Regions from separate parts of the Glutamicibacter sp. BS14 genome, predicted to be linked through region 1. Evidence: riboswitches for the same ligand, from Rfam matches in the RefSeq annotation. Region 1 holds a riboswitch; the other holds the start of a gene.

The links. Region 1 has a riboswitch for glycine ahead of cycA (D-serine/D-alanine/glycine transporter). Riboswitches for the same ligand answer to the same signal wherever they lie in the genome.
Region 2: it holds a riboswitch for glycine, as region 1 does, so the genes downstream of both, gcvP (aminomethyl-transferring glycine dehydrogenase) here and cycA (D-serine/D-alanine/glycine transporter) in region 1, are expected to answer to the same signal.

Annotation. Positions count from the first base shown of each region.
Region 1 covers NZ_CM167801.1:1,023,911-1,039,319, reverse strand. The annotation lists gene AC1Z36_RS04970 (DUF4232 domain-containing protein) at 1-1,124, shown strand, start outside; gene AC1Z36_RS04965 (carboxylate--amine ligase) at 1,137-2,411, opposite strand; gene AC1Z36_RS04960 (lipid II:glycine glycyltransferase FemX) at 2,425-3,567, opposite strand; gene AC1Z36_RS04955 (metal-sensitive transcriptional regulator) at 3,664-3,993, shown strand; gene AC1Z36_RS04950 (heavy-metal-associated domain-containing protein) at 4,053-4,367, shown strand; gene AC1Z36_RS04945 (heavy metal translocating P-type ATPase) at 4,424-6,682, shown strand; glycine riboswitch at 6,911-7,009, shown strand; glycine riboswitch at 7,010-7,118, shown strand; gene cycA (D-serine/D-alanine/glycine transporter) at 7,335-8,837, shown strand; gene AC1Z36_RS04935 (4a-hydroxytetrahydrobiopterin dehydratase) at 9,006-9,329, shown strand; gene AC1Z36_RS04930 (FUSC family protein) at 9,313-10,368, opposite strand; gene AC1Z36_RS04925 (MarR family winged helix-turn-helix transcriptional regulator) at 10,365-10,817, opposite strand; gene AC1Z36_RS04920 (GMC family oxidoreductase) at 10,988-12,511, opposite strand; gene AC1Z36_RS04915 (EamA family transporter) at 12,639-13,616, opposite strand; gene AC1Z36_RS04910 (CGNR zinc finger domain-containing protein) at 13,741-14,292, shown strand; gene AC1Z36_RS04905 (hypothetical protein) at 14,615-14,923, shown strand; gene rraA (ribonuclease E activity regulator RraA) at 14,940-15,409, opposite strand, start outside.
Region 2 covers NZ_CM167801.1:1,444,897-1,460,305, forward strand. The annotation lists gene AC1Z36_RS06830 (glutathione S-transferase family protein) at 63-1,172, shown strand; gene AC1Z36_RS06835 (hypothetical protein) at 1,242-1,550, opposite strand; gene AC1Z36_RS06840 (RNase H family protein) at 1,668-2,597, shown strand; gene AC1Z36_RS06845 (APC family permease) at 2,661-4,109, opposite strand; gene AC1Z36_RS06850 (serine hydrolase domain-containing protein) at 4,375-5,547, shown strand; gene AC1Z36_RS06855 (SGNH/GDSL hydrolase family protein) at 5,595-6,371, shown strand; glycine riboswitch at 6,474-6,571, shown strand; gene gcvP (aminomethyl-transferring glycine dehydrogenase) at 6,736-9,582, shown strand; gene gcvT (glycine cleavage system aminomethyltransferase GcvT) at 9,596-10,723, shown strand; gene gcvH (glycine cleavage system protein GcvH) at 10,784-11,164, shown strand; gene glyA (serine hydroxymethyltransferase) at 11,164-12,486, shown strand; gene AC1Z36_RS06880 (L-serine ammonia-lyase) at 12,672-14,081, shown strand; gene mgtE (magnesium transporter) at 14,498-15,409, shown strand, end outside.

The DNA of each region.
Region 1 (15,409 bases):
ATGCCCTGAACTTGCGGGACATCGATCTGGCCTTTGTCGCCGGTGAACCCCAAAATGTCCCAGGCTCAAAAACGAAAACCTACCCTCTGGAAGTCTCCGACAATTTTTCGCACTTTGGAGGCGAAGAGCAAGCGAAGCCTGGTCTTCTCGGCGAGCGAGCTTCATTCGCATTCCGCCTACGCGAGCTGGGCGCGGCAAGTGCGGCTAACTACTCGGCCACGGCGCTTAGCTTGGAGCAGCTGCTGGCGCTGGGAAAATTCGCTGCACAGGCCAAGCACCCCACCGATTTGGCACTAGCAGATCGATCCGTGCGCTATTCGCCCGCGAATCGCACTGATATTCCCGAGCTCCAGCTTCTTATCGAGGCGGCCAAGCGAGGTTTCTTCGAGAGCGCCAGCATTGACCATTCCGGATTGAACCTGGTCCTCGGCAACGAGGCGCCAGCAGAGGCGGAAAAGGAAACCCGCTTATGGCTGGAGCGGCATGGTCCCTTTGGCGAGCCCATGCCCTACAAGCTGGCATCGCCTCGATACGAGGTCCTTGCTGAAGGCTGGGTTGGAAACAAGAAACCACAATGGCTGATCCCCAAGCCTGTGGTTCTTCCCGACAAGGTCAAAAGCTGGCCAGCGAATCAGCCAGCTCCGTTGTGCGCAGAGGGGGACTTGGAAATAGCCCTCGGCGCACCCGATGCAGCTGCCGGTTCACGGTACATGGCGGTCTACGCCAAGAACATTTCTGCTCGCTCGTGCGCGTTGCAGTCCTACCCGCAGATCGATTTCCTCGACGAGGCCGGCGATGCCCAGCCGGATATCGAGCTGCAGCCCGAACCGGATATCCTCCTTGAACGCGTTGCCATCCCTTCCGGCAAAGCGGTGATTTCGACGCTGGATTGGAATGCCATGTCAACGTCCCAGGATCCGGATGAAACCGTTGCCCTGGTCATCGCCGCAGCCAAGGGGATGAAACCGGTCCAGCTCGCACCCCAATACGATGGCCAGCCGACGTCCCTTGACATCCTGGACGGGGCGCAGATCGCCCAAAGCCCCTGGGTCCAGGCGCGCGACGGGTGGGCAATTCCTGGAGACGCCTTCAAACCGCAACCACCGGCCACTCCTAGGCCCTAGGCCTGGGCAAGCCTACTGGGTGCGCGGAGGGAACGCCTTGAACTTGCGGTAGTGGTTGGCCGCATTCAACAGCAGATAGAGCTTGCGGCGAGGGTTCTTCTCGGCTGCGAACTTCAACGGGTTCGAGACCTTGCCGGCCTTGAGCAGTGCTTCCGCCTTGCGGCCGGTTCCGCTGTCCAGGAAGCGGCGCAGCAAGTGGTGCGGCAGCACGGTGAATAGCCGCTGGCGCGACAGCTGCAAGACACCTGTGCCGGTGTCCACCACCGCGTCGGTTTCCGGGTTCGACTGATCGAACTGCGCGCCGAGGAACTCGGTGACATAGAAACGGGCCGGGTTCACCCCGGCTGCGGTCAGGTAGAAGTGGTTGCGGCCCAGGCGCGGGTTGATCTCGAAGAATTTGATCTGGCCATCGCGGTGATCGTATTTGGCATCGATCATGGCAATTCCGCGCCAGCCCAGTTCTTCGAGCATGCGCGCGCCATCGGCGGCCATCGCATCGTTGCGACCGGTGACAATGGCGGCCGAATTGCCCAGCACCAGCGGGGCATGCTCCTCGATCACCACTTCGCCGTAGCCGGCGAAGATGACCTTTTCTTCCTGGGTGGCGAAGTAGGTGCACAGGCGCATCGCGTCATCTCCGCCCGGAATGTACTCCTGGAAGATGTAGCCCGAGTCGTAGCCGCTGCCATCGATTCTGGAAATCAGGGCTTCGAGGTCGGCGCGGCTGTCGATGGTGTGGATCTTCTGCTTGCCCTCGAACTTGGCGGCGATCCAATCCGCGGAGCTCGATGGCTTGCCGATGACCGGGTAGTCGAAGGAACCAACCAGCGAATCCAGCGGGGCTCCCGGGTAATACACGGCGGTGCGCGGATGGGCGATGCCCAATTTTTCGGCGAGCGCGTAGAAGTTCTCTTTCAGTGCCGCACCCTCGATGGTTTCCAGCTGGGGGTACGGGATGACGTACTGTTCCTCAAGCTGCTCACGGTTCTTGGCGATCAGCATGATGTGGAAGTCCAGGGAGCCGAAAAGCATCAGCGGCCGATCCGCCGCGGCCTTCAGCTCATCGGCCAGCTCGGCCAGGGCCGCTACTACGCGTCCCTCGTCGGCCATGGAACCGATGGGGCGCAGTTCGATGGCTACCGAGTGCTCGATGACGCCGTTGCCGGCAGCCGGCAGAACCACCGAGCGCACCCCGTAGGCCTCGTAGAATTCGCGCGCCAAGGTGTAGGTGCCGATGTCCCCGCCGAGGATGACCGGGACAAATGGCTGGGTTGGATCGATTGCCAAAGTGGTGTTTTCCCTACTTCTTGCGCCAGTTCATGTATTTTTCGAAGGCCCACGCCAGGGGCTTGTTCAGCGCCAGGTCCCACTCGCCGTTGGTCTGCACGATGTCGCAGCCGGTGTTGGTCTTGAACTTGGTCAGCCCCGAGAGGTGGTGCTCCTTGTCCAGGGTCGCGCTCACGCCGCCCTGGTCCAGATAGCGGCAACCTGCCTCGATGGAATCGATGACCATGTGCTGCATGATCGCCTTCGGCGCGAACAGCTTGCGCTGCTCCGAGGAGGAAGCGCCGTACAGGTACCAGGCCAGGTTCGAGGAACGGATGACAATGGATGCGGCCAGGTCCACGCCTTCATTGCTGGCGATGTACAGGGTGCAGGAGCCCGGCACCGCTTCGTTGAGCACGGTGTGCATCTTCTCGAAGTAGCCCAGCGGGCGGCCGGTGAAGTCCTGGCGATCCGCGGTGTGGTTGTACAGGGCATGGAAGCGGGCCATGTCCTTGGTCTGGCCGACTTCGATTTCCAGGGTGCTCTTCAGCGCCTTGCGGGTCTCGTTGCGGGTGGTCGCCGAGTAGCTGGCCATGACCTGGTCCACGTCCAGCTGGTTGCCGTCATCATCTTGCAACGCCACGCGGGCCACGAATTCCGGCTGGCCCGCAGCGAAGTCCAGTCCCACATCTTCTTTGGAGAAGCCCATTTCCAGCAAGGCGTCATTCAGCGCTAGCGCGGTGCCTGAGGTGCTCTGGGTTTCAAGGTCAGCGAGCTGGGTGAACCCTTCCTTGCCCAGGTTCTTGCGCACCGCGGCGGCACCCCAGGTGCGCACGGCCAGTCCCGGGCCCATCTTCAGCTGGAATGCGCCACGATTCTTCAGGTAGGCGGCCAGCGGCTGGATTACCTGTCCAGGAGCATAGGTGCCGAAGTCGATGACCGGGCCATCGGGGATGTAGGCGAGGGTCTTCTTGATGACCGGGGCTGCACGATGCAGCACCAGTGCCGCGCCTACCAGCTCGTCTTCCTCGAACCAGCCGAGGGATTCACCGCGCCAGCCGCCCTTGACCTGGGCCCATTCGGGACGCTGCAGGAAGCTGACGTCTTGGGCGGTCTCAAGGAATGATGAGTGCTCGGTGCCGGAAATCGGACGCACATGAAGTTCGTTGTGGCTCACGGGTGAAATCCTACCGTGCTTCCCTCTCCGGCTGGGGGATGCTGGATACCCCCAGGGGGTACTTGACTTAATACCCCTAGGGGGTATGATCGTTATATGGATACCAACCACACGCCACATGAAACAGCTGAGCACCACGGCTATCACGCGGATAAAAGCGCCTTGGAACGACGCCTGAAGCGCATTGAAGGCCAGGTGCGCGGAGTGGCCAAGATGGTAGATGAAGACAAGTACTGCATCGACATCCTGACCCAGATCTCCGCTATCAACGCGGCATTGCACAAGGTCAGCGTGCAGCTGATCGATGACCATATCGGCCATTGCGTGGTTGATGCGGCCAAGTCATCCATCGAGACGGGTGATCCATCCATCGTGCAAGACAAAATCGCCGAGGCCACGGCCGCCATCTCCCGTTTGGTGCGCTGAGCGCGCCCCAACGGACCCATTTCCAATTCACACAGAATTCATCGAAAGAGAGCAAGATCATGAGCCACAACTGCAATTGCGGATGCTCCTCGGAAAAGAACTCCAACCAGGGCCTGCAGATCATTCCCCGCGAGCAGAGCACCCCGCTGACTAGCCATGTGGAAATCAAGATCTCCGGCATGACCTGCGGCCACTGCGTATCCTCTGTCACCGAGGAGCTCAAGGAGCTTGACGGGGTGCAAGAGGTGGAAGTGTTCCTCGATGCGAAGGGCGTGTCCACCGCCAACGTCACCACCAGCGCAACCGTAAGCGAAGAGAGCATTCGCAATGCCATCGACGAGGCTGGTTACACCGTCGAAGCAATTAACGCCTAGCCGCAAAAAAGCCAGGCACCAAGCCACAACGGCAAGAAAGTGCAAGGTCGTAAATCATGACTTCCCATGCCCCGCATGAAACAATCCCCGAATTGCGCACCGTCGATCTGGACATCCAGGGAATGACCTGCGCCTCGTGCGTGAATCGGGTGGAACGCAAACTCGGCAAGCTGCCCGGTGTCAGCGCGACGGTGAACCTGCCCCTGGAAACCGCCAAGGTCCAGGTCCCAGCCGATGTCACCGATGAAGCACTGATCGATACGGTGCACGCCGCCGGCTATACCGCTTCCCTCAAGCACCCGCCCAAACCCGCCGGTTCGGATCACCAGGGACACGGGGAGCATGATCACGGCGGGCACGAGCACATGGTGCCCAACCACCTGCTGCGCCGCCTGCTGGTCTCCGCGATCTTCACCATTCCGCTGTTCATCATTTCCATGATTCCCGCAGCGCAGTTCCCGCATTGGGGTTGGGTCGCCTTCGCGCTGGCCACTCCCGTGGTCTTCTACGGCGCCTGGCCTTTCCACAAGGCAGCGGCCGTCAACGCACGGCACCTGGCCTCGACCATGGACACTCTGGTTTCCCTCGGTGTGCTCGCGGCCTACTTCTTCTCTGCAGTGCAGCTGATCCTCGATCCGCAGCTGACCGCCCATATCGGCATGTCCATGTCCGAGCATGCGCTCTACTTTGAAACTGCCGGCGTCGTGGCCACCTTGCTGCTGCTGGGCCGTTTCCTGGAGCACCGCGCCAAGTCCTCGGCATCCGATGCGCTGAAGTCCTTGCTGAACCTGGGCGCCAAGGATGCAGTGGTGCTTCGCGACGGCGCCGAAGTGAAAATCCCGGCCGTGCAGGTGCAGGTCGGGGACCATTTCGTGGTGCGCCCCGGCGAGAAGATCGCTACTGATGGCGTGGTCATTGACGGCGCCAGCGCGGTAGACACCTCGCTGCTTACGGGCGAATCGGTCCCGCAGAAGGCCGGGCCCGGCGATGAAGTCACCGGCGCGACCTTGAATGCCTCGGGCCGGCTGGTGATCGAAGCTACCCGCGTTGGCGCGGACACCACCTTGGCCCAGATGGGCAAGCTGGTCTCCGAAGCCCAATCGGGCAAGGCGCCCATTGCCCGCCTGGCTGACCGGATATCCTCCGTCTTCGTGCCGATCGTACTGGCCATTGCGCTGCTCACGTTCGTGACCTGGTTCTTTGCCAGCGGCGATCCCTACCAGGCGTTCACCGCTGCGGTCGCCGTGCTGGTCATCGCCTGCCCCTGCGCGTTGGGCCTGGCGACCCCGATCGGCTTGCTGGTCGGTACCGGCCGCGGCGCGCAGCTGGGCATCCTGATCCGCGGCCCGCAGGTCCTGGAAGATACCCGCAAGCTGGACACCATCGTGCTGGACAAGACCGGCACCGTGACCACCGGGGTCATGGCCCACCAGGGCACCCAGGCCATCGACGGAGTCGATCCCGATGAGGTCCTGGTCTTGGCCGGTGCCGTGGAACACCATTCCGAGCATCCGATCGCCCAGGCCATCGCCAAGGCCGCAGCCGGCTTGGGCCCGCTGCCCGAAGCCAGCGACTTCGATTCCGATCCGGGCGGCGGCGTGGTCGGCACGGTCAACGGGCATCGCGTTGCCGTAGGCCGCTTCAGCTGGCTCGAAGCCCAGGGCGCGTCCTTGGATGACTCCGCCAAGGCCATGCTCGCGGAAGCCGAGCAGGCCGGCGCGACCGCCATCCTGGTCGCGGTGGACCAGCAGTTCCAGGCAGTGATCTCGGTGGCGGACAAGATCAAGGACAGCTCCGCAAAAGCTATTGCCGAACTCCAGGAGCGCGGCCTGCGCGTGGTGCTGCTGACCGGCGACAACCAGTCGGTGGCTACCGAGGTTGCCGCCCAGGTAGGCATCAAGGCCGAGGACGTATTCGCCGGGGTCTTCCCTGCCGGCAAGGCCCAGGCGATCACCTCATTGCAAGAGCAGGGCAAGGTCGTGGCCATGGTGGGCGATGGGGTGAATGACGCGCCAGCACTGGCGCAGGCCGACCTCGGCATCGCCATGGGCTCGGGCACCGATGTGGCCATCGAAGCCGCGGACATCACCCTGATGGGTAACGACCTGCATCAGGTCACGCAGGCCATCGACCTGTCGGCCCGAACCCTGTCCACCATCAAGATGAACCTGTTCTGGGCTTTCGCCTACAACACTGCCGGCATTCCGATTGCGGCCCTGGGCTTGCTGAACCCGATGATCGCCGGAGCGGCCATGGCAGCCAGCTCGGTGCTGGTGGTATTGAACTCGCTGCGGCTGCGACGGTTCGGGAAGTAGCCCTCCGTACCTCCCCACGCGGGGCATCGGTTGAACCGATGCCCCGTTTTGCCGCATCCATGCCCTTGCTTCCCGAATCATTACGAAGCGGAGAATCCCCCATTTCGCCAGCCACTTTCCACGATTGGCGTGGCCAAGCGGTTATCCGGGGCCCGAAGTGTGAAATTGCGACTTGCACCACGTTCATTTTTCTGCGCATACTGTGATGGCAATCACCACATATGCCGTTGATGCGTGGCGGGAGAGATCCGCTCACACCATGGGCGGGCGCCGTAGGAGCAATTTCCTCCCCGGGAAACTCTCAGGCACCTGTACCGCTACGAACAGGCACCTCTGGAAAGCAGCCCAGGTTCGTCCGGGCTCACCGAAGGAGCAAGCTTCACCCAGTATTCGGGTGGAAGTGAAAACTCTCAGGTTGTAATACAGATTGGGGAGGGACCAAGAACAGTGCCGCACCGAGCGCACCAGTTTCGAGGGACTCCCCGTGGCATTCGCAGCAACTGCTCTGAGCGCAGCATGCCGCGCAATGCCCAGCTGGAATCCTTCCTAGTCGGATGCGTTCTTCAAAGCGAGCAGCTGCTCTCCAAGCCTTCAGGGCTTGGGGGCAGGAGCGCTTCGAGGCGTCACACCACACTCCTGGAAGGCAATCAGCATGAGTACCACCAGTTCTGGCCCCGCACTCGAACGAGGGCTCTCCAATCGTCACATCCAGCTGATCGCCATTGGCGGCGCCATCGGCACCGGCTTGTTCATGGGCTCCGGCAAGACCATCTCGGTAGCCGGCCCGTCGGTCATCTTCGTCTACATGATCATTGGCTTCATGCTGTTCTTCGTCATGCGCGCCATGGGCGAACTGCTGTTGAGCAACCTGAACTACAAGAGCTTCGCCGACTTCGCCGGCGACCTGTTAGGCCCTTGGGCCGCATTCTTTACCGGCTGGACCTACTGGTTCTGCTGGGTTGTCACCGGCATCGCCGACGTCGTGGCCATCGCCCATTATGTCGCCTTCTGGTGGGGCGATTTGCCGCTATGGATCCCGGCACTAGCCTGTATCGTGCTGCTGCTGGTTCTGAACCTGGCGACAGTGAAGGCTTTTGGCGAAACCGAATTCTGGTTCTCGCTGATCAAGATCGTCGCCATCGGCGCACTGATCGTGGTTGGCCTGGTTATGGTGATCACCGGTTTCGAGCACAACGGTGCTTCTTCATCCTTCGCTAACCTGTGGAACGACGGCGGCATGTTCCCGACCGGCTTCATGGGCTTCGTAGCCGGTTTCCAGATCGCGGTCTTCGCCTTCGTTGGCATTGAGCTGGTTGGCACCACCGCGGCGGAAACCAAGGACCCCGAAAAGACCCTGCCCAAGGCAATCAACTCGATTCCTGTCCGCATCCTGTTCTTCTACGTTGGCGCGCTGATCATCCTGATGGCCGTGACCCCCTGGGATCTGTTCTCCGCTGCGCAATCGCCATTCGTGGGCATGTTCGCCCTGGCCGGTCTGGCTGGCGCCGCTGGCATCATCAACTTCGTGGTCCTTACCTCGGCGGCTTCGAGCGCCAACTCGGGTATCTACTCGACCTCCCGCATGCTCCGTGGCCTGTCCATGGAAGGCGATGCACCGAAGACGTTCACCAAGCTGTCAGGCCGCAAGGTTCCGCGCAACGCCCTGATGTTCTCCTGCATGTTCCTGCTGGCCGGCGTCGCACTGCTCTACGGCGGCGATTCGGTCATGGGAGCATTTACACTGGTCACCACCGTCTCGGCCCTGTGCTTCATGTTCGTCTGGACCATCATCCTGCTCAGCTACCTGGTCTTCCGTGCTCGTCGCCCGCACCTGCACGACGCATCGAAGTTCAAGGTCCCTGGCGGCAGCTTCATGCCATATGTTGTGCTGGCATTCTTCGGCTTCATCTTGTGGGCCCTGACCACCCAGACCGATACCCTCATGGCTATGGCCATTACCCCGATCTGGTTCCTGATCCTGGCTGCAGGCTACCTGGTCATCCGCCGCAACCCCCAGCACCAGGCACTGCGCGCCGCGCACCTGGCCAAGGTGGCGCACGAACGCTATGAGGCCTCCGCCTACCGTGATGCGGAATCCTTCGCCAAGCGCGAAGCGGAAACCGCCGCACAGGTTGCCGAGGACATCCGCCAGTAGCCCGAGCACTTGACAGCTCTCTCAGCCGGGCCCCGGCATCACCAGATGCCGGGGCCTAACTGCATAGTCGCTGGGATCGCTACCGCAATAGCCGGGGTCGATGCGATCATGATGGCAGGCAGCAACCACTTGCATAGTCCGACCCGCTGCCGCTTGGAGGAGAGAACCATGGCATCAACCGGTCCGTTACCGCGCTTCGAATTCGATCAGAGGCTGGGCGCCTTGCCTGATTGGAAGCGTGATGACTTGGGTTTGCGGGCCGCTTACCGTTTCGATTGCGCGAGCACGGCCTTGCAGTTCATTGTCCAGGTAGGCCTGCGCGCCGAGCAGGACAACCGGCATCCGCACCTGGAGTGGCGGGTTACCATCGTCGAGCTGCGCCTAACGCACAACCAGCCCGAGCATCTGGGAACACTGGACCTGGAATTAGCCCGCCATATCTCCATCGAGGCCGGCAAGCTCGAAGCGCAGGTTGTCACCGAGCACTGGTAGCCCCCGGCGTTCGGCCTTGGCGGCGGCGGGCCACCAGCAGCGAAATGGCGATGCTCTGCACCGCACCCACCAAAGCGCCCAGCGCCGTCATGGAAATGCGGTCGATGAGCAGGGACGCGGCCGGTTCAGGGCTGACCAGGTGGACCATGAGCAGTGCGGTGACCGTCATGAATACCATCCCCACCGCATAGTTGCGCAGAATCACCAGCTCGATGACGAACTGCGAGGCCAGCGCAGCGGCCAGGATTACCCAGACCGGGGAATCGAAGGCGAAAACTATTGCGGTCAGCGCTACGCCAATGCAGGTGCCTGCGCAGCGCTGCAGCCCGCGGGCTACCCGCGCATAGGCATCAGCGCCGGTGACTGCGGCGATCGCGCCGAGACTGGCCCAGTACCAGTGGCCGTCGCTGAGCAGATGCCCTGCGATTCCCGCCAGCAGCACGCCCGTGCCCATTTGGAGCGATTGGGCCATGGCCCGGCGCGAGGGCGACCAGGCGTATCCGGAGCGCAGGGTATGAAGCAGGTTGGCTTTGCGCATCGACAGGCCAAGCATCAGCAGCATGCTGAAGGCCATTGTTCCGCCGCCGGCCAGCAGCACCCCGGTGAAGCTTTGCGAAGTGGCCGGGATGCCCAGGCAGGCGCCGCCGGCGAAGACCGCGAAGACCGGTCCCGGCGGCATCCAGCGCGTGGCATGGGAGACGTAGTTGGCGCCAAAACCAATGAATGCCAGCACGAGCACGCGTACCGGGAACGGTGCCTCGATGAGCGAAAAATAGGTGCCCAGCAGCATTGCGGCCAGTTGCACGATACCTGCCGAGAGCTGCTGCCAGAAACGCGGCGCGTACGCGTCGAAACGGCCGAAGACCGCGCAGAAGGCGCCGAACGCTGCATACATTGCCCAGTCAAGGCGGCCAAGGCCGGCCAACAGGATCAGCGGCGCGGCCAGGCTGATCGTCGCCTTGGCTGCCGGGATGAGCGACGGGCGGTGAGGGGCCACGACGACGCTGCGCTGCACTATTTCTTCTAAGTGGCGCTTCACTGGCGTGCCTCGCCGTCCTGCGTAGCGACCAGCTGCAGCAAGGCGCGCAGCTGCTCCCGCTGCGGCTCATCCAATGCGCCGAAGACCTTGGCTTCGTTATGCGAGGCAGCCTCCATCGCCCGGGCAGCGAATTTCCGGCCCTCGGGAGTCAGCGTGATGACGTTGCGGCGGCGGTCCTCCGGATCAACTTCGCGTTCCAGGATCCCACGGCTCGACAGCTGATCGAGGTAGGCCACCAGATGGCCGCGGTTCACATTCGAGCGATCTGCCAAGTTGTTCTGGGAGATGCCGCCGAACTCCTCCAGCGCGCAGATGATGGTGAAATGATGCCGGGACAAGGACTCGGATTCCATCAGCTCGGTGAGCTCCTGGGTGCCGATGCGTCCGGCTCGGGCGGTGAGATAGCTCAGCGAGTTCCATTGGAACTGCGGAATCCGGTGTTCGTTCATCCCTTCAAAATATCATTTCAGCTTGAAACGATTTCGCCCTGAAGCAGTTTATTCGATGTATCTCACACGCAGCTGGCGCGCGTTCCATCGCCAGCTGCGGTCCACGGAATCATCGTCTCTTGGAATGTGAGGGCTCGTTCTCCTTGGCCGCCGCCATAGTGCGCCGCCTGTCAGAGCCGAAGATCAGCCAGGAGGAATTTGGCGCCCAGCTCGCCGATGAGGATGGCCGGGGCATTGGTGTTTCCGGTGGTGATCTTGGGCATGATCGAGGCATCGATGACGCGCAGCCCTTCCAAGCCGCGTACCCGCAGCTGCGGATCCACCACGGCCTGCGCATCCGTGCCCATGCGGCAGGTACCCACCTGGTGGTGGTAGGTCACTACGTTGTTCCGAATGTAATCCTCCAGCTGCTCATCGCCGCGTATTTCTTCGCCCGGGTAGATTTCCCTCGCTCCCCAGTCCCCGGCCAAGGCATCTTGCTCCACCATCGCGCGGCATTGCTTCATCGATACCAGGAATGCCTGCATATCCCGCGGATCATCCAGCGCATTCAAATCGATGTTCACCGGGTCATCCAGGCCGGGCCCGCCCAGGGTGATTTCGCCGCGGCTGTGCGGGGTGACGATCCCGGAGTGCAAGGTGAAGGCAGTGCCGTCGACCGGTTCCATGCCCGGGGAGTACATGGGCACGGCGAAGAAGATCGGCTGGGTGTCCGGGCGATCCAGGCCCTCGCGGGATCGGGTGAACATGTGCGATTGCGAGACGGAGACCCCGGCACGCGGGGCGGGTATCGCGCGGGTGGTGGTTTCGGCAATCACCGGTGCCAGCAGGTGGTCATGCAGGTTCTTTCCGACCTGATCCAGCTCATGCAGCGGCATGACGCCCGCGGCTTCGAGCTCGGCCACCGGGCCGATGCCTGAGCGCAACAGGATTTGCGGGGATCCCAGGGCACCGGCGCTGAGCACCACCTCATCCGCGCGCAGCTCCTGCAGCTGCCCGCCGATCCGATAGCGCACGCCTACCGCGGATCCGGATTCGAGGATCACCGAATGCACCTCGGCGTCCGTGATGATTTCCATGCACTCGCGCACCGGCTTCAGATAGGCCTTCCAGGTGTTGATGCGTTCGCCGCCAGCAACGTTGATCTGCTCCTTGGAAACGCCTTCCAGCTGCTCGCCGTTGTAGTCGGGATTGAACCGGATTCCGGACTGCACCGCGGCGTCGATAATCGACTGGTGGATCTCATCCAGCTCGTAGTCGTTGTCCACCGGCACCAGCCCATCGCTGCCGTGGAATTCGCTGGCGCCGCCAGAGAAGTTCTCGATTTCCTTGTAGATCGGCAGGACATTCTTCCAGGCCCACTGCTCGCCGCAGTCCTTGGCCCAGTCATCGAAATCCTGCGGGGCGCAGCGCACCCAGATGGTCGCATTCAGCGCGTGGGAACCGCCGAGCACCTTGCCCCGTGGCAGGTGCATCGGCTTGTTCGCTGCCCCGGCCATCGGGACGGTGTGGTAATCCCAGTCGTCCTTGCTATGCCACAGCTCGCCCATGCGCGAGAGGTCGTGGATGGCAGGGTTGGTGTCCTCGGAGCCAGCTTCGAACAAGGTCACCCGCGCCCCGGCATCCACGAGCCGGCGCGCGACCACCGAGCCAGCCGAACCTGCGCCTACGACTATGACCGACTTGCTGCCCATGGGTATTCCTCCAGCTAGGATGCCTGCGAAACTTGTTTCTCCCAGCCTGTACAGGCCAGCGGGTTTTCCCTTGGCATCCGGCGCACAACAATTGGCATCGCGTGCGCGTTTTTACCCTACGGGCCGCTTAGATCCCCTTGCGTGCCGCACGCAGTTCATCGACACGCACCAGCACCACGCCGCACACAATCAGCAGGCCGCCGAACAGCTGCACCGCACCCGGCAGCTCGGAGAGCAGCAGCCAAGCCCACAGCACCGCGAAAAGCACCTCGGTCAAGGAGATGAAGCTGGCCACCTTGGACCCCAGTTCCCGGGCGGCCATCACACCGGTGGTGTAGGAGAACACGGTGGCGATCAGGATCAGCCCGGTCAAGGCCAACCACCACGGGGTTTCATATCCAGCAAATGATCCGCTGCCGGCGGCCCACTGCATTGGAAGGATTCCCAAGCCGCCAACCAGCAGCATGGTTAGCGCGCCAACGGCCATGCCACCGGCCGACAGCATGATGGGTGGCAGCGCGCCATCGACCTTGGCGCTAATGAAGAAGTAGACCGTCAGGCCCACCGCTGCCCCCAAGCCCCAGAGCACGCCGATCGGATCAATCCGCGTGGTGCCGGTCAGATCCAGCACCGCCACCAGGCCTGCCAATGACAATAGGGTGCCAGCGATCGTTGCCGCCGACGGGCGCTTCTGGTGCTTGGCCCAGAGCACCAGCACGATGAGCACCGGAGCCAGATACTCCAGCAGCAAAGCCACCCCGACATCCAAGCGCTGCACCGCCAAGAAATAGCACAGCTGGCAGGCTCCCACTCCAAACAATCCGAAGAGCACAATCGACACCCAGTTGGTGCGCAGCAACGTCCAGCGGCCGCGCATCGCCAGGACCGCAGGGATCGCCAGGACCAGCGCGGCGCCGGCCATGCGTGCGGCCACGGCCGCAGTGGGACTCCACCCTGCTTCGAAAAGCCCCTTGGCGAAGGAGCCGGAAATCCCGAAGGCCGCGGAGGATGCCAGCGCAATCCAGATCCCCCGGGACTGGCTTTGACGCAGTACTGGACTGCCGGCAGTGGCGGCCGGAAGGCCGGAATCAGACAGGTCGCTCATGAGGGTCTTTGAAGTCTTTCGCGAAGAATTTCATGCCGCCGTTCAGGGGCAAATGGGGGTATGAGCATGACGATACGGTTAGGCTTGAGTGGCAGTCAATCTACCCAGCTTCCAGGAACGAATTATGACCTTTGCACCAGATATCGAAGCTTCATTGAAGTCCGTGGTGAACCTTCTGAATACCGAGGTGCAAATCGTGGATATGCTCTCCACCGTCGCTGATCTCGATGAGTTCCTTGATGCCGAGAATTTCGAAGGCTCCCGCGCGCACAACCAGGCAGAGCTTCGCTCCATTCGCCAGTTGCGTTCCCAGCTGAAGAACATCTGGATAGGTACCGAAGAAGAATCCGTCTTCCGGGTCAATGCGATCCTGCGCAACGCCAACGCCCAGCCTCAATTGATCAAGAGCGAATCGCTGGGTTACCACCTGCACGCCACCACCAACAGCACCCCGCTCTACGACCGCATGGCCGTGGACGCCGCGATGGCACTGGCGGAAGTGATCCGCTCCGGCGGATTGCAGCGGCTGCGGATCTGCGCCTCGGAGGACTGCGAGGCGGCCCTGCTGGATCTGTCGCGCAACCGCTCCAAGCTGTACTGCGATACCGGCAACTGCGCCAACCGCGAGCACGTGCGCGCCTACCGTGCGCGCAAAGCCGGAAAACGTATCGACTAGCCAGAACCCCGACACTGAGCACACCAAGTCTAGTTTCGTCCGTGATCGGCCAGCGCCCCTGCGCACTTCATCACCACGCTGCCATCCCAATCTCGGTGGCAACACCCCCCGGATCATTGGTTAGACAGGGGCAAGACACCATGCCGAGATTGGTCGGCCGACAGTCCCTATGATCCTCTTTTTAGGGACTATCAAAAAGATAACGGGCCAGCACGTGGCCAAAATGGCGTTGGGCGATGCCCCTCGCCTTTTACCTTGCCCGGGCCATATGATGAACACACAACCGGGATACCGGCAGTTGCAGTAGTGGAAGGGGCAGGTCATGACTCAGGAAACCCACGCTTCGGATGATTACGAGGCACGGATAGAAGCAGCTGAGAGCGGACCATTGAAAGCCGCGGCCCGCTGGGTTGTAGCTCTGGCTTCTGCCACGCTGGGCGATGCCGAGTACGAAGCGAACGAGCCCCAGGTAGTCGTGCATTCCCGCCAAGACGATTCGGTACTGCTGCGCATGACAACCTCCAGCCTCGAAGAAGCTGAGCGGCTGATCGTCCAGATCCGCGCGGATTTGGAGGCCTTGGGCACCGAGGAGTTCAAAGCGGAATGGGAAGGCGCAGGCGACAAGCCCTAGCTGGATGGGCCAGCGGCTAGTTTTCGACAAGAATCCCGTCGATATCCGCATACACCATCGCGCCCGGTCGGACCTTCACATCCCCGATGCTGATCACTTCATCCACCGAACCGTGCGAGCGCTTGACGGTTTTGCGCGGGTTGCTGCCCAGTGCCTTGATCCCGAGTTCCATCTCAGCCAGTGCCGCACGGTCGCGTACGGCGCCGCTGATGATGACCCCGGCCCAGCCATTGGCTTCGGCATTCGCGGCAATCATGTCACCCATCAGGGCGTAACGCAGGGATGCTCCCCCATCGACCACGAGCACTGCGCCATTGCCCGGGAAGCTCAGGATCTCCTTGACCAGGCCGTTGTCCTCATGGCACTTCACGGTACGTGCCGGCCCGTGGAAGGACAGCCGCCCGCCAAAGTCCTGGAATTGAGCCGAGACGGACTGCAGTGCATCCCCATGCTGGTCGTAGAGGTCGGCGGTGCTGATCGGTTCCT
Region 2 (15,409 bases), 420 kb from region 1:
TGCCATAGTCTCGAGGTGAATGGTTTATGCACGGGACTTCAAAATTCTTTGGAAGGAATGCGATGAGCGAGGAATATTCGACCAAGGGCGCCTACGTCACCGGCGGAGAATTCACCCGGGACACCAACTACATCCAGGACCGCATCGTCGCTGATGCCAGCGCCGAGCACTATGGCGAGGGAAACAGCCACAGCAAGATCGGGCATCCCAACGCGGGGCTTTCGGACGGGGCCCGGCTTTGGCCGGTGGAAGCTGGCCGCTACCATCTGGTCGCAGCCCGCGCGTGCCCCTGGGCCAACCGCACCCTGATCGTTCGCCGCCTGCTGGGCTTGGAAGACGCGCTGTCCGTCGGACTGCCCGGCCCAACCCACGACGCACGCAGCTGGACCTTTGACCTGGACCCCGGGGGCAAGGACCCTGTCCTGGGTACCGAGCGGGTCCAGGAGAACTACTTCAAGCGCTTTGCCGACTATCCACGCGGCATCACTGTGCCGGCAATCGTCGATATCCCCACCGGTGCGGTTGTCACCAATGACTACCCGCAGATCACCTGGGACATGTCCACGCAGTGGAAGGAGTTCCACCGGGAAGGCGCCCCGGACCTCATTGCGCAGGACCAGCTCGATGAGATGCTTCCGCTGATCAAGCGGATTTTCACCGAGGTCAACAACGGCGTCTACCGTGCCGGGTTCGCCGGGGACCAGCAGGCCTACAACGATGCCTACGACCGGTTATTCGCCACCTTGGACTACCTCGAAGATCGGCTGGGCACCCGCCGCTTCCTGATGGGTGATCACATCACCGAGGCCGATGTCCGGCTGTTCACCACGCTGGTGCGATTCGACCCGGTCTATCATGGCCACTTCAAGGCCAACCGCAACAAGCTCATCGACATGCCGAACCTCTGGGGCTATGCGCGGGACTTGTTCCAGACCCCGGGTTTCGGCGACACCATCGACTTCGAGCAGATCAAGGCGCACTACTACGTGGTGCATGAGGACATCAACCCGACCAGGATCATCCCGAAGGGGCCGGAGTTGGCGAACTGGCTCGAAGCGCCGGGCCGAGATGAGCTGGCCGAGAGCGGTCCGTTCCTGAACGGTACAGCACCGGGCGAAGTCCGGGCTGACGAGCGGGTCCAAGCCGGGCACAACCCGTTGTACCCCGCCTAGGAGCGCTGGCGATCCGCCGCGGATCGGCTCAGGAGCCCGCTATTTCGAGGGGTCCTGGGCCGATCTGTCCTATTCGAAATCGAAGCCTTGCCCCTCGCAAGCTTCCTGGAAAGCGGACAAGTCAGTAATTTGGGGATCCCCGGATTCATCGGCGGCCACCGCAGCGCTGATCTGTTCGGTGGAGGCCTTCGCCCCATGATCAGCGGCTTTCTGCATATTCGTTGCGCCGATGCCCTCGGGGTCAACCAAGCCCCCGCCAAAATGCACGCAGGCGGTATGGCCCTGGGGATCGAGTTGGCGCAGCTCGTCAACCGAGGGGCCAGCGCATGCGGACAGGACCAGAACCAGGATGGCCAGTACAGGCAGGATTTTCTTCACATCCCAATCCTAGGCATGGACCTGGCTGGATGCTGTGATCCATTGTGCAAGTATTCGCTGGCGACATGGCCCAATGCATGGAACCGAGTGCGGGCGTCAACGTGGCAGGATTAAAGCATGACGATCATTGCAGCTGCGGATGGATCAGCCCTAGGAAACCCCGGACCGGCAGGTTGGGCCTGGTACGTGGACCAGGACAACTGGGCCGCTGGCGGTTGGGACCACGGAACCAACAACATGGGGGAGCTCCAAGCGGTGCTCGAACTCTTCCGGGCCACCGAGCACCTGCCAGAAGAAGAACTCAGGATCCTGTGCGATTCGCAGTATGCGATCAACTGCATCAGCAAGTGGATGCCGGGTTGGAAGAAGAAGGGCTGGAAAAAGGCCGACGGCAAACCGGTCTTGAACCAGGACATCCTCAAGGAACTTGACCGGGCCATTGCCGGGCGCAAGTACACCTTCGAGTGGGTCAAGGGCCATGCCGGACATGAGCTGAATGAAGCTGCTGACGGCCATGCGCGTGCGGCTGCGACCGCGCACCAGCAGGGCTCTGTAGTAGAGGCCGGACCGGGCTACACCGCAGTCGGCGGCCCAGCGGCTTCCAAAGCTCCAGCGGCTTCCAAAGCTCCAGCGGCTGAAGATGCCGTGCTGGCACCCGGCGGGCAACCCGCCGCCGCACCGGAACCCGGCGTGGACATCGCGGCCACCGTCTTCGAACTGGAACAAGGTTTCCTCGACCCGCAGATCCGCACCAGTTTCGCGGAACTCAACGACTTCCTGCATCCGGGCTACCAGGAAGTGACTCGCCATGGCGGCCTGCTGGATGTGGCCACGGTCCGGGCCATGCTGGAATCCGGGGCGAGCCTGCCCAGTACCGGTGCGGTGCAGGTCCTTGCGGCCCGGGAAGTGGATGCCCAGATGGTGCTGCTCGCGTACCGCATGAAGCCTGCAGAGGGCCCGGTGCTTGTCGTATCTTCCTGGTGGCAGAGCACCGAAGGCGGCCTGAAGCTTCGGTTCCGCCAGGAAACGGTCGAGCAGACCGCATAGAAAACACGCTTAAAGCAGTGATGCCCGCCAAATGGCGGGCATCACTGCTTTAACGGTTTGGGATCAGTACTGTCCCGGGCGGGTTTCGATGACGCCCTTCTTGTAGTTGATCCGGTTGACCAACCAGGTCACGGCCCACAGCAGCACGCCGATGACCAGCAGCAGGCCGGCAATCTCGTACTGGACCCAGTCTTCACGCGAACGAGCCCATGGGCCGGCAAGGAACAGGCAGAAGAACACGCCGAGGATCGGGATGATCGTTGGAGCGCGGAACGCATCGGGTTCCGGCTTGTCGCGGCGCAGCACCAGCAGGGCTACGTTGACTACGGCGAACACGCACAACAACAGCAGCGCGGTCGTGCCGCCCAGCGAGCCGACAATGCTGCTTCCGTTGCTCAAGTTCACGTAGACCACCAAGGCGATGGCCAGCACGGTGCTGAACAGGATCGCAGCCCATGGCGAGCGTCGGGTCGAATGCACCTTGCCCAGGAACTGCGGCAGCACGCCTTGGCGGGCCATGCCGTAGAGCAGGCGGCTAGCCATCAGCATGTTCATCAGCGCGGTGTTGACCACCGCGAAGACGGTCAAGAACGGGAAGATCGCGTCAACTGGCAGGTTCGGCAGGCCGATGCGCACAACATCCAGCAGGATGCCGGCATCCGGGTTCTTCGGGTTCAGCAGATCGCCGGTCGGGATCACCATGATGACCGTGACGGCCACCAGCATGTAGATCAAGGCGCAGATGCCCAGGCCGATGAGCATGATCTTCGGGAAGGTCTTCTTGGGATTCTTGGTTTCCTCAACCAGGTTCACCGAATCCTCGAAGCCCACCATCGCGAAGAACGCAATGGCAGTACCCATGGTCACGGCGGCGAAGACGCTGCGGTCGGTGGGGGTCTCGAAGACCACCAGGCGGGAAATGTCACCCTGGCCCGAGGCGATCACCGCGAAGCCGATGCCGATGATCGCGGCCATGATGGCCAGCGAAACTATGGTCAGCACGAGGTTGAACTTCACGCTCTCGCCCACGCCGCGGAAGTTGATCACTGCGAGGATCACGATGATCGCAATAGCTGCCCACATGCCCGCTTCCGGGGTGTTGGGAACACCCTCGACAAACTGGCCAATGCCAATGAGCAGGTTGCGCCCCACCAAGGTGGCCGAGGTGGCGGCACTGGTGATGCCCGAGCAAGCCACGGTGAACGCCACCAGGAAGGTGACGAAGTGGATGCCGAATGCCTTGTGGATGTACAAGGCAGCACCGGCCGCGTGCGGGTATTTGGTCACCAGTTCGAGGTAGCTGAAGGCGGTGAGGGTCGCGATCGTGAAAGCGATCAGGAACGGCAGCCAGGCGGCTCCGCCCACCTGGCCGGCAACTTTGCCGGTGATGGCGAAAATTCCGGCGCCGATGATATCGCCCATGATGAGGAATAGCAGCAGCTTCGGGCCAATCACCCTGCGGAGTTCTGTTTCTTTGCCGTCGGTAACGGCCGTGTCACTGTTCACAGTCATGCGATCGAGATCATCTCCTTCAATTTTGTAGGCAAACATTACAACTTTAGGGTCAGCGCATGAAGTGGGCAAACCGGCTTCAAGGCTGGCTCACAGAACTTGGGGTCCAGCGGTAGTGAAATGTCGATTAGTGGCTTAAACAAGCCAATGCTGTGAGCTGACGTACCTATATGCTAGGTGTCGGGTCAGCGTGTGGAACTACCGGGCCATGGGATCGAAGCGGTTAGGGTTAGTTGATGAGAGACAAGCACTTTGAAGGATTTAGATGCAATCGGTGATCACTGAAGAGTTCGCGCCCCTGGCGGAAGCACTAGAGGCGCGAGCCGCTGAGGAAGAAGGCTATTCGGCGCAGCTGGCCGTGTACCACCGCGGCGAATTGGTGCTCAGCCACAGTGTCGGCGAGCACCTCTCTGGTGACGCGCTGACCTGCGTCTTCTCCTGCACCAAGGGCCTGGGCGCGCTGGTCGTGGCACTGCTCGTGCAAGATGGGCTGATCGACCCGAACGCGCCAATTGCCACCTACTGGCCGGAATTCGGCGACAACGGGAAAGCCCAGCTCACCGTCGGCGAGGTGCTCAGCCACCAAGCGGGAGTGCTCGGAGTGCCCGGGGGCGTGCCCAGCGAGATCCTCCTGAACTCCGCCGAATACGCCAAGGTGCTCGCTTCCATGCCAAGCGTCTGGCCGCTGGGCCAGAACATTGTCGGCTACCACGCGATCACCATGGGCGTGCTCATGGAAGAACTGGTACGCCGGGTCACCGGCAAGGAACTGAAAGAAGTCTTCGAGGAGCGCATCCGCAAGCCGCTGGGAGCCGAAGCATACATCGGCCAGGACCCCGCGCTGGAATCGCGCTACCGCGATGTATTGCCGGGCGCTGACGCCGCACCGGAATTCTTCGATCCGTTCTCCCCGGCCGGGCTTTCGGTGAACTCGGCCTCCGGTTTCGCGCTGGAAAGCGGCCCGGTCTACAACTGGCACGAACTGGCCAACGCGCCGCAGGTGCGCGAACTGGGCCCCGCATCCATGGGCGCGGTCGCCAATGCCCAAGGCCTCGCCGCAATCTATGCCGCCTCATTCGGTGCAGTGCCGGCACTGGGCGCCACCCGCGGATTCCTCACCGCCGACACCTGGTCCCAGGTTTCCACCGAGCTGGTCTACGGCCATGACCGGACCAACGGGCTGCTGCAGGCCTTCGCCCTGGGGTTCATGAAGGCCACCGCGCGCAACAACTATGGATCGATTTTCGCCTACGGCCATGACGGTGCGAATTCCTCGCTGGCCTTCGCCGATCCAGCCCACCAGCTGGGCTTCGGTTTCATCCCCTCGCGCAATGAAGGCGTCAAGGAGATCTCCACCGGGGTCAAGCTCAGCCAGCTGGCCCGCCAGCTGATCATGCAGAAGAACATGTCGGCCCAGGCTGCCGGCAGCAACGCGTAGTAAACCCATCGGGAATGGAACGAAGCAGGAGCGAAGTGAAGAAGTTTGTGGCACTAGGTGACTCGTTCACCGAAGGCGTTGGCGATGTGGATCCGACCCGGCCCAACCAGGTCCGCGGCTGGGCGGACCGGGTTTCGGAAGTGCTCTGCGCCGAAGGCGAATGGGAATACGCCAACCTGGCGGTGCGCGGCAAGAAGATCGGGCAGGTGATCAACCAGCAGCTGGACCAGGCGCTCGCACTGGCCCCGGATCTGGTCACCATCTATGCCGGTGGCAATGACATCCTGCGCCCGAAGGCGGACCTGGATGCGCTGATGCGCGGCTATGAAGGCATGGTGCGCCGCTTTGCCGAAGCCGGAAGCGCGGTCGTGCTGTTCACCGGTTTCGACACCGTGGAGTCACCGTTGTTCTCCAAGACCCGTCCGCGCACGGCCATTTACAACGAGAAGGTTCGCGAAATCGCGGACGAGTACGGCGCGGTGATCGCCGATTACTGGCGGTGGCGCGAATTCTCCGATCTGCGCTACTGGGCGGTGGATCGGCTGCACATGAACGAGCTGGGCCACACGCTGATGGCTTCGAAGGTCCTTGACGTGCTCGGCACCCATCGGATCACCGAGGGAAACTGGTCCTCCAGGATCCAGCAGCCGTCCCTGCCGGAACTGGCCGTGAACTCGCGCGGCGAAAAGCTGAAGCAGGAATTGGGCTGGGCCAGAGAGCATTTGGCTCCGTGGGTCAAGCGCCGGATCACCGGCACCTCGTCGGGTGATTCCTTGTCAGCGAAATATCCTGATTACATCCGTTTAACTGCCGACGCCAACTGAACGCATTTATGACTTTTCCGGACCCCGCTCCTGTTTGACCTTGGGGGCGGGGCAGGTAACATGGTGGTGTGCTGCAGGTCTCCGGCCGGCAGCGCGCGCCATAGACGGATGGCGGGAGAGTCCCGTTCACACCATGGACGGGCGCCGTAGGAGCAATTCCTCCCCAGGAAACTCTCAGGCACCCGTACCGCCATCATGAGGCAACTCTGGAAAGAAACCGGCCCGTTCCGGTTCACCGAAGGTGCAAGTGCCCGGCTTGGTTTGCTGGATGCGTAAAACTCTCAGGTTATGCAACAGGGATGGGGAGGTAAAAAGACCTTCCTTTGGCATGCGCCAAGACAGATCCCATGGAGATACCAGCACCATGACCATCACGCAGACTTCGGCACGAGCGAATACTGAATTCGTTTCACGCCATATCGGCCCACGTCCTTCCGACGTCACCACCATGCTTCAGACCCTGGGCTACGACAGCCTGGAAGAACTGATCGACACCGCCGTTCCGGCAGACATCCGCCAGGACTCCGCACTGGATATCCCAGACGCCCTGAGCGAAACCGAAGCCCTAGCCCACCTGCGTGCGCTTGCCTCGAAGAACGTCATGAAGACCCAGATGATCGGCCAGGGCTTCTACGACACCATCACCCCAGCCGTGATCCGCCGCAACATCGTGGAAAACCCAGCCTGGTACACCGCTTACACCCCGTACCAGCCGGAAATCTCCCAGGGCCGCCTCGAAGCCCTGCTGAACTTCCAGACCATGGTCATGGACCTGACCGGCCTGCCCATCGCCAACGCGTCGCTGCTGGATGAATCCTCCGCCGCCGCCGAAGCCGTGCTGATGATGCGCCGCGCCAACAAGAAGAAGTCCAAGGGCAAGACCGTGCTGGACTCCAACATCTTCCCGCAGACCCTCAAGGTCGTGCAGGGCCGCGCTGACGCGCTGGGCTTCGAAGTCGAGATTGCCGACCTTTCCGCAGGCTTGCCAGAGGGCGAGATCTCCGGCATTGTCCTGCAGCAGCCTGGCAACGACGGCTCGATCGCGGACCACGCTTCGATCATCGCCGCCGCCAAGGAAGCCGGCGCCATGGTTACCGTGATTGCCGACCTGCTGGCCCTGACCATGATCACCCCTCCGGGCGAGCAGGGTGCCGATATCGCCGTGGGCAACACCCAGCGATTCGGCGTGCCGCTGTTCTTCGGCGGACCGCACGCTGCCTACATGGCCGTGGCCGATGGCCTGACCCGTTCCATGCCAGGACGCCTGGTGGGCGTTTCGGCCGATGACGCCGGAGTCCCTGCCTACCGCTTGGCCCTGCAGACTCGCGAGCAGCACATCCGCCGCGAAAAGGCCACCTCCAACATCTGCACCGCACAGGCCCTGCTGGCCATCTGCGCTTCGATGTACGCGGTCTACCACGGCCCAGCCGGACTGAAGCAGATCGCCTCGCGCGCCAACAACCACGCCCGGGTGATCGCCAGCTCGCTGGTTTCCGGCGGCTACACCCTGGCTTCGGACTCCTTCTTCGACACCGTTGTGGTGAACGTCGAGAACGCCGATGCCATCATTGCCAAGGCCATCGAAGCAGGCATCAACCTGCGCAAGGTGGGCGAGACCCAGGTGGGCATCTCCACCGACGAGGCCACCACCTCGGGCGTAGTCAAGACCCTGCTTGAAGTCTTCGGCGCAGAGCTCTCGGCTCCGGAAGGCTTCGAGATCCCGGCAGGGCAGGTGCGCACCAGCGACTTCATGACCCACCCGATCTTCAACACCATCTCCTCCGAAACCCAGATGATGCGCTACCTGCGCCGGCTCTCGGACCGCGACCTGGCCCTGGACCGCACCATGATCCCGCTGGGTTCGTGCACCATGAAGCTGAACTCGGCCGCCGAAATGGAATCCATCACCTGGCCGGAATTCGCCTCGATCCACCCCTACGCGCCTGCAGCGCAGACCGAGGGCTGGCGCGAGCTGATCACCGACCTGGAAGGGCGCCTGACCGCAATCACCGGCTACGCTGGCGTTTCGATCCAGCCCAACGCCGGCTCGCAGGGCGAATACGCGGGCCTGCTGGCCATCTCGGACTACCACCGTTCGCGCGGCGAAGGCCAGCGCGATCTGTGCCTGATTCCGGCTTCGGCCCACGGCACCAATGCCGCGTCGGCAGTGCTGGCCGGGATGCGCGTGGTGGTCGTGAAGACCGCAGCCGATGGCACCATCGACGCGAACGACCTGGATGCCAAGATCGAGGCCAACAAGGACGTCCTTGCAGCCATCATGATCACCTACCCATCCACCCACGGCGTCTACGACTCCGACGTGCGCGAGGTCTGCGACAAGGTCCACGCCGCCGGCGGCCAGGTGTACATCGATGGCGCGAACATGAACGCCATGGTTGGCCTGGCCCAGCCAGGCAAGTTCGGCGGCGACGTGTCGCACCTGAACCTGCACAAGACCTTCTGCATCCCGCACGGCGGTGGCGGTCCAGGCGTAGGCCCAATCGGCGTTGGCGAGCACCTGCTGCCATTCCTGCCAGGCGATGCTTCGGGCACCTACTCCGAGCGTGATGGCGTGCCGGTGGTGGCGACCGCTTTCGGCTCGGCCGGCGTCCTGCCGATCTCCTGGGCCTACATCGCGATGATGGGCGGGGACGGCTTGACCGAAGCCACCAAGCACGCGATCCTGAACGCGAACTACATTGCCAAGCGCCTGAACGAGCACTTCCCGGTACTGTTCACCGGCAACAAGGACCTGGTTGCCCACGAGTGCATTCTGGACCTGCGTGAACTGACCGCCAAGACCGGGGTCACCGCCGAGGACGTGGCCAAGCGCCTGATCGACTTCGGTTTCCACGCGCCGACCCTGTCCTTCCCTGTGGCAGGCACCCTGATGGTGGAGCCCACCGAATCCGAGGACCTGGCCGAGATCGAGCGCTTCATTGAAGCGATGATCACCATCCGCCAGGAAATGGACGAGGTCCTCTCCGGTGCCTACAGCATCGAGGAGTCCCCATTGCGCAACGCTCCGCACACGGTCTCCGCCGTGGTCAACAGCAAGTGGGACCGCAAGTACTCGGTCGAGCAGGCGGCCTTCCCGGTATCGACCCTGAAGTTCGACAAGTACTTCCCAACCGTGGGCCGCATCGACGGCGCCGGTGGCGACCGCAACCTGATCTGCTCCTGCCCGGCTCCCGAAGCCTTCGAAGACTAAGGAAGAGTTAGAGATGACTGAGACTACCCAAGCACTCAAGCACACCGCGCTGCACGCGCAGCACGAAGCTCTCGGCGCCAACTTCACCGACTTCGGCGGCTGGGACATGCCGTTGAAGTACGGTTCGGAACTGGCAGAGCACAAGGCCGTGCGCTCCACCGCTGGCCTGTTCGACCTGTCCCACATGGGCGAGGTCTACCTCTCCGGCCCGGAAGCCGGCAAGGCGCTGAACACCGCCCTGGCAGGGAACCTGGGCATCATGAAGGTCGGCAAGGCGAAGTACTCGCTGATCCTTGACGCCGAGGGCAAGATCATCGACGACCTGATCGTCTACCGCCTGGAAGAGGAGAAGTTCCTCGTCGTGCCCAACGCCGGCAACGCCCCGGTGGTTGCCGCCGAGCTGGCTGCCCGCGCCGCCGGCTTCGACGTCGTCGTGGACGACGCTTCGGACCGCCAGTCGCTGATCGCCGTCCAGGGACCGAACGCCGAGGCGATTGTGCGCAAGCTGGCCGCCGACGAAGCAACCGCCCAGGCTGTCACCGAGCTGAAGTACTACGCTGCGGTGAAGGTGGTGCTCGGCGGCATCGACGTGCTGCTGGCCCGCACCGGCTACACCGGCGAAGACGGCTTCGAGCTGATCATCGAAAACGAGGATGCGGCAGCCCTCTGGGAAAAGAGCGTTGACGCCGGCAAGGACCACGAGCTGGTTCCTTGCGGCCTGGCTGCCCGCGACTCGCTGCGCCTTGAAGCCGGCATGCCGCTGTACGGCAACGAGCTGTCCCTGGAACGCACCCCGTTCGATGCCGGATTCGGCCCGGTGGTCTCCTTCAAGAAGGAAGAGGACTTCGTGGGCCGCGAAGCCCTGGAAGCGTTGCGCGGTGCGACCCCGCCACGCAAGCTCGTCGGCCTCAAGGGCCTGGGCAAGCGCGCCGGCCGCGGCGGCTACGCCATCGTCAAGGACGGCGCAACCATCGGTGAAATCACCTCCGGCCAGCCTTCGCCAACCCTGGGCTACCCGGTTGCACTGGGTTATGTCGACGCCGAATTCGGTGCAGTGGGAACCGAGCTGGAGGTAGACCTGCGTGGTAAGACTTTGCCTTTTGTCGTAGTCGAACTGCCGTTCTACACCCGAGCCAAGTAACGTTAAACATCAGTAGGGCTAAGCAAATCGCCCGCTAATTCCCTTGGGAGAGGAAATACCGTGAGTAAAGTTCTTTCGTCATTGCGCTACTCGGCCGAACACGAGTGGATCGATGCATCGTCCCCAGCAAAGATCGGCATCACCCAGGTTGCCGCCGACGCCCTGGGCGACGTGGTCTACGTCGACCTGCCAGAGGTCGGCGACTCCGTTACCGCAGGCGAGACCTGTGGCGAAGTCGAGTCCACCAAGTCGGTTTCCGACCTGTACTCGCCAGTGACCGGCACCATCGTTGCCATCAACGACGAGGCAGTGGACAACCCAGGCATCCTGAACGAAGACCCATACGGTGCCGGCTGGCTGTTCACCGTTGAGGTCGCCGAAGAGGGTCCGCTGCTTTCGGCAGCTGACTACGCAAGCGCGAACGGTGGAAACGTCGAGTAATGAGCAACCAGACTTTTGAATCCGTTGCCGCTGCAACGTTGACCCAGTCGCTGGCTTCGCTGGACCCGGAGATCGCGCAGCGTATTGACGCTGAGCTGGCTCGCCAGCAGCGCGGCCTGGAAATGATCGCTTCGGAGAACCACACTGCGCAGGCAATTATGCAGGCGCAGGGTTCGGTACTGACCAACAAGTATGCCGAGGGGTATCCGGGCCGCCGCTACTACGGCGGTTGCGAGGAGGTCGATGTCATTGAGACGTTGGCTATCGAGCGCCTCAAGGAGCTGTTCGGGGCGAAGTTCGCCAACGTTCAGCCGCATTCCGGTGCGCAGGCCAATGCGTCGGTGTACCACGCGCTGGTGCGTCCAGGCGATACCGTGCTGGGGCTGAATCTGAACCACGGTGGCCACCTGACCCACGGCATGAAGCTGAACTTCTCGGGTCGCTTGTTCGACATCGTTCCTTACGGTGTGGACGAGGAAACCTACGAAGTGGACATGGACGAGGTGGAGCGCCTTGCTGTGGAGCACCAGCCGAAGATGATCGTTGCTGGCTGGTCGGCGTACCCTCGCCAGCTGGATTTCCAGCGCTTCCGCGAGATCGCTGACAAGGTCGGCGCGTACCTGTTCGTGGATATGGCGCACTTCGCTGGCTTGGTGGCGACCGGGTTGCATCCTTCGCCGGTTCCGCATGCTCACGTGGTGACTTCCACGACGCATAAGACGCTTGCTGGTCCTCGTGGCGGCATTGTTCTCTCGAATGATGCGGAGATCGCGAAGAAGCTGAATTCTGCGGTGTTCCCTGGCCAGCAGGGTGGTCCGTTGGAGCACGTGATTGCTGGCAAGGCGGTGGCTTTCAAGATTGCCGCTTCGCCGGAGTTCAAGGAGCGCCAGGAGCGGACGTTGGCTGGTGCGCGTATTTTGGCTGAGCGCTTGACCCAGGAAGATGTTGTGGCCAAGGGCATCAGCGTTTTGACTGGTGGCACGGATGTTCACATGGTGCTCGTTGACTTGCGTAATAGCGAGTTGGATGGGCAGCAGGGTGAGGATCTTTTGGCTCAGGTGGAGATCACGGTGAACCGCAATTCGGTGCCGTTTGATCCTCGTCCGCCGATGGTGACTTCGGGGTTGCGTATTGGTACTCCGGCGTTGGCTACCCGTGGTTTCTCGGAGGCTGCGTTCGCTGAGGTTGCGGAGATCATTGCACAGACGTTGATTGCTGGTGCTGAGGGTAATACGGCGGTGTTGCCGGAGCTGAAGGATCGTGTTCTGAAGCTTGCCGCGGCCCACCCGCTGTACCCGGAACTGGCTAAGGTTTCCGAGTAGCATCATCTGATTAGGATGTGGGCCCGGAAGGTGGAAATACTCGCTTTTCGGGCCCGCGGTCTTTCAACATCCAGAGGTCCAGGCGCTGCACGGTACGTGCGGTGGCCGCAAGCCTCTGGAACCACACTCCACAGATCCGGGGCAGAAGCTCTCGGATTACCCAAGTTCTAAGGATGTGACCCGCTATGGCGGTTAGCGTATTCGATCTTTTCTCGGTTGGCATCGGACCGTCTTCCAGCCATACCGTGGGACCAATGCGTGCAGCACACGCATTCATTGCCCAAGTAATCCGAGAAGGCCAACTGGACGCACTGGAAAATATCCGTGTTGATGTCTACGGATCCCTGGCCGCTACCGGACGCGGCCACGGCACCTTCACTGCCATCATGCTGGGGCTTGAAGGCTTCGAACCTGAAACCGTGCTGCCATCACAGGTCGATGACCGTCTGGCGGACATGGAAGCCACTGGAATCCTCCACCTGGCCGAACAGCTTGATCAGCGCAAGGACCTGAACTACAAGGTCGAAGACATGATCCAGCATCCGCTCACCGTACTGCCACGCCACACCAACGGCGTGAAGTTCATTGCCCTCGACGCTGACGGCAACGAAATCGCCAACGAGACCTTCTTCTCCGTAGGCGGCGGCTTCATCGTGCGCGAAGGCGCCGAAGACCGCATCGAGAAGAACCTCGAAGAGAAGCTGAACAAGCAGCCCTATCCCTTCACCACGGCAGCCAAGCTGCTGGAACATGTGAAGGAAACCGGCCTGTCCATTGCCGACATCATGATGGCCAACGAAATGGCTTACCGGTCCCGCGACGAGATCCGCAACGGCCTGGTCCACATCTACGAAGTGATGGAAGACTGCAAGGATTCCGCGCTGGAACGCACCGGCGTGCTGCCCGGCGGCTTGAAAGTTCGCCGCCGTGCGCCGGAATGGCATGAACGCCTGCGCAAGGAAGACAAGGACCGGGATCCGGTCTACTGGCAGGAATGGATCAACCTCGTTGCGCTGGCCGTCAATGAGGAGAACGCCTCCGGCGGACGCGTGGTCACCGCTCCGACCAACGGCGCAGCGGGCATCATCCCAGCCGTGCTGTTCTACGCCACCCACTACGCACCGGGCGCAAAGTACTGGAATGAGGAGGAAAAGCACGACGCTGTCGTACGCTTCCTGCTCACCGCTGGTGCCGTCGGCGTGCTGTACAAGGAGCAGGCATCGATCTCCGGCGCCGAAGTCGGCTGCCAGGGCGAAGTCGGTTCGGCATCATCGATGGCTGCTGGCGGCCTGGCCGAAATTCTTGGCGGCACCCCAGCGCAAGTAGAGAACGCAGCGGAAATCGCCATGGAACACAACCTTGGCCTGACCTGCGACCCGATCGGCGGACTGGTCCAGATCCCTTGCATCGAACGCAACGCCATCGCTGCTTCCAAGGCAGTGAACGCGGCGAAGATGGCGCTGATGGGCGACGGCGAACACCACGTCACCTTGGATGAAGTCATTATCACCATGCGCGAAACCGGCAAGGACATGAGCGACAAGTACAAGGAAACTGCGATGGGCGGCCTGGCCGTCAACGTGGTGGAATGCTGATTTCCCAGTAACGCATGACCCAGTTCGGGAGGCCTGCACTGCAGACCTCCCGAACTGTTTAAATGTGATCTTGGCCCCCAAGTCCGGCAATTCCCAGCCATAGCTGATAGAACTGGGACTAGGCCTGATGCGCGCTAGCGCAAACCAGTTTCGAGGAGGTGAGTGTCGTGGAAGACAGTTCTAGTCGATCTATGCACACGAACTCACCCGGACGCTCGTAGCCGAATCAGCCGAATCTGGCAGCATCCCGCCATGGGATCCCAACGAGTTCGTGACTCTTGTACATGTCACCGGCGCCTGGTCCTGCACGCAAATACTGACTGATTTATCTCCCTGTATTCATGGGGTGGTCAAGCGGTGAGAAGTTGCTGGCAGGCTTGTATTCACGCGCCAAATGAACCATTTGGACCAAAATCATGTTTTCTCCAGAAAAGGTAGACTTCTCTACTATTTCGCGAGCCTTGCGCTCCCATCTCAATCACGCAGAATTCCAGCTCGCGGCAGGGCTGCTGGGCGGTCTGCACATCGCCCAGACCATTGAGCACCTCGAAGCACTGGATGCCACGGAGGCTGCCCTGGCCTACCGGCTGCTGGACAAGCAGACCGCGGTACTGGTCTTCCAGGAACTCGACGCCCCGGTGCAAGCCGACCTGGTGCGGGCGCTGCAGTCGCAGACCGTCATCGATGCCTTCGCCCAACTCCCCGCCGCGGGACGGGTAGCGCTGCTCGATGAACTGCCAGCGATGGTGGCCACGAAACTGCTGGCAGGGCTGCCGACGGCCACGCGCCAGGAAACCGGAATCCTGCTGGGCTATCCGGAATCAAGCGCCGGCAGGGCGATGTCCCCGGATTTCATCTCGACCCACCCGCAGCTGTCTGTGGCCGAAACCCTGGAACGCATCAGCGCACGCCTCGGGAACTGCGAGAACGCGCAGCACATCCTGGTGATCGATGATGAACGCCGGCTGCTTGGCACCATCAAGCTCAGCGAGTTGCTCACCGAGCCGGCCGGGACAACGATCGGAGAACTGTGCACCCAGAGCCCGGTCGTCCAGGCCTGCGAGCCGGAGACGAGCGCGGCACGGGTGGTGGTGGATCGGAAGGCAGGGATGCTCCCGGTGCTTGATCGGGAAGATCGCCTGCTGGGAGTGCTGACCTTGCCCATGGCGATCGCGATCCTAGAGGATGCCGAAGAGCGCCGCTCCGCGTACGGCTCCGGAACGGATCCGCTCTTCCGCCCTTACCTGGGGACGCCATTGCGCCACCTGGTGAAGGCGCGCGTCATCTGGCTGCTGGTCCTGGCTATCGGCGCCACCTTGACGGTCAAG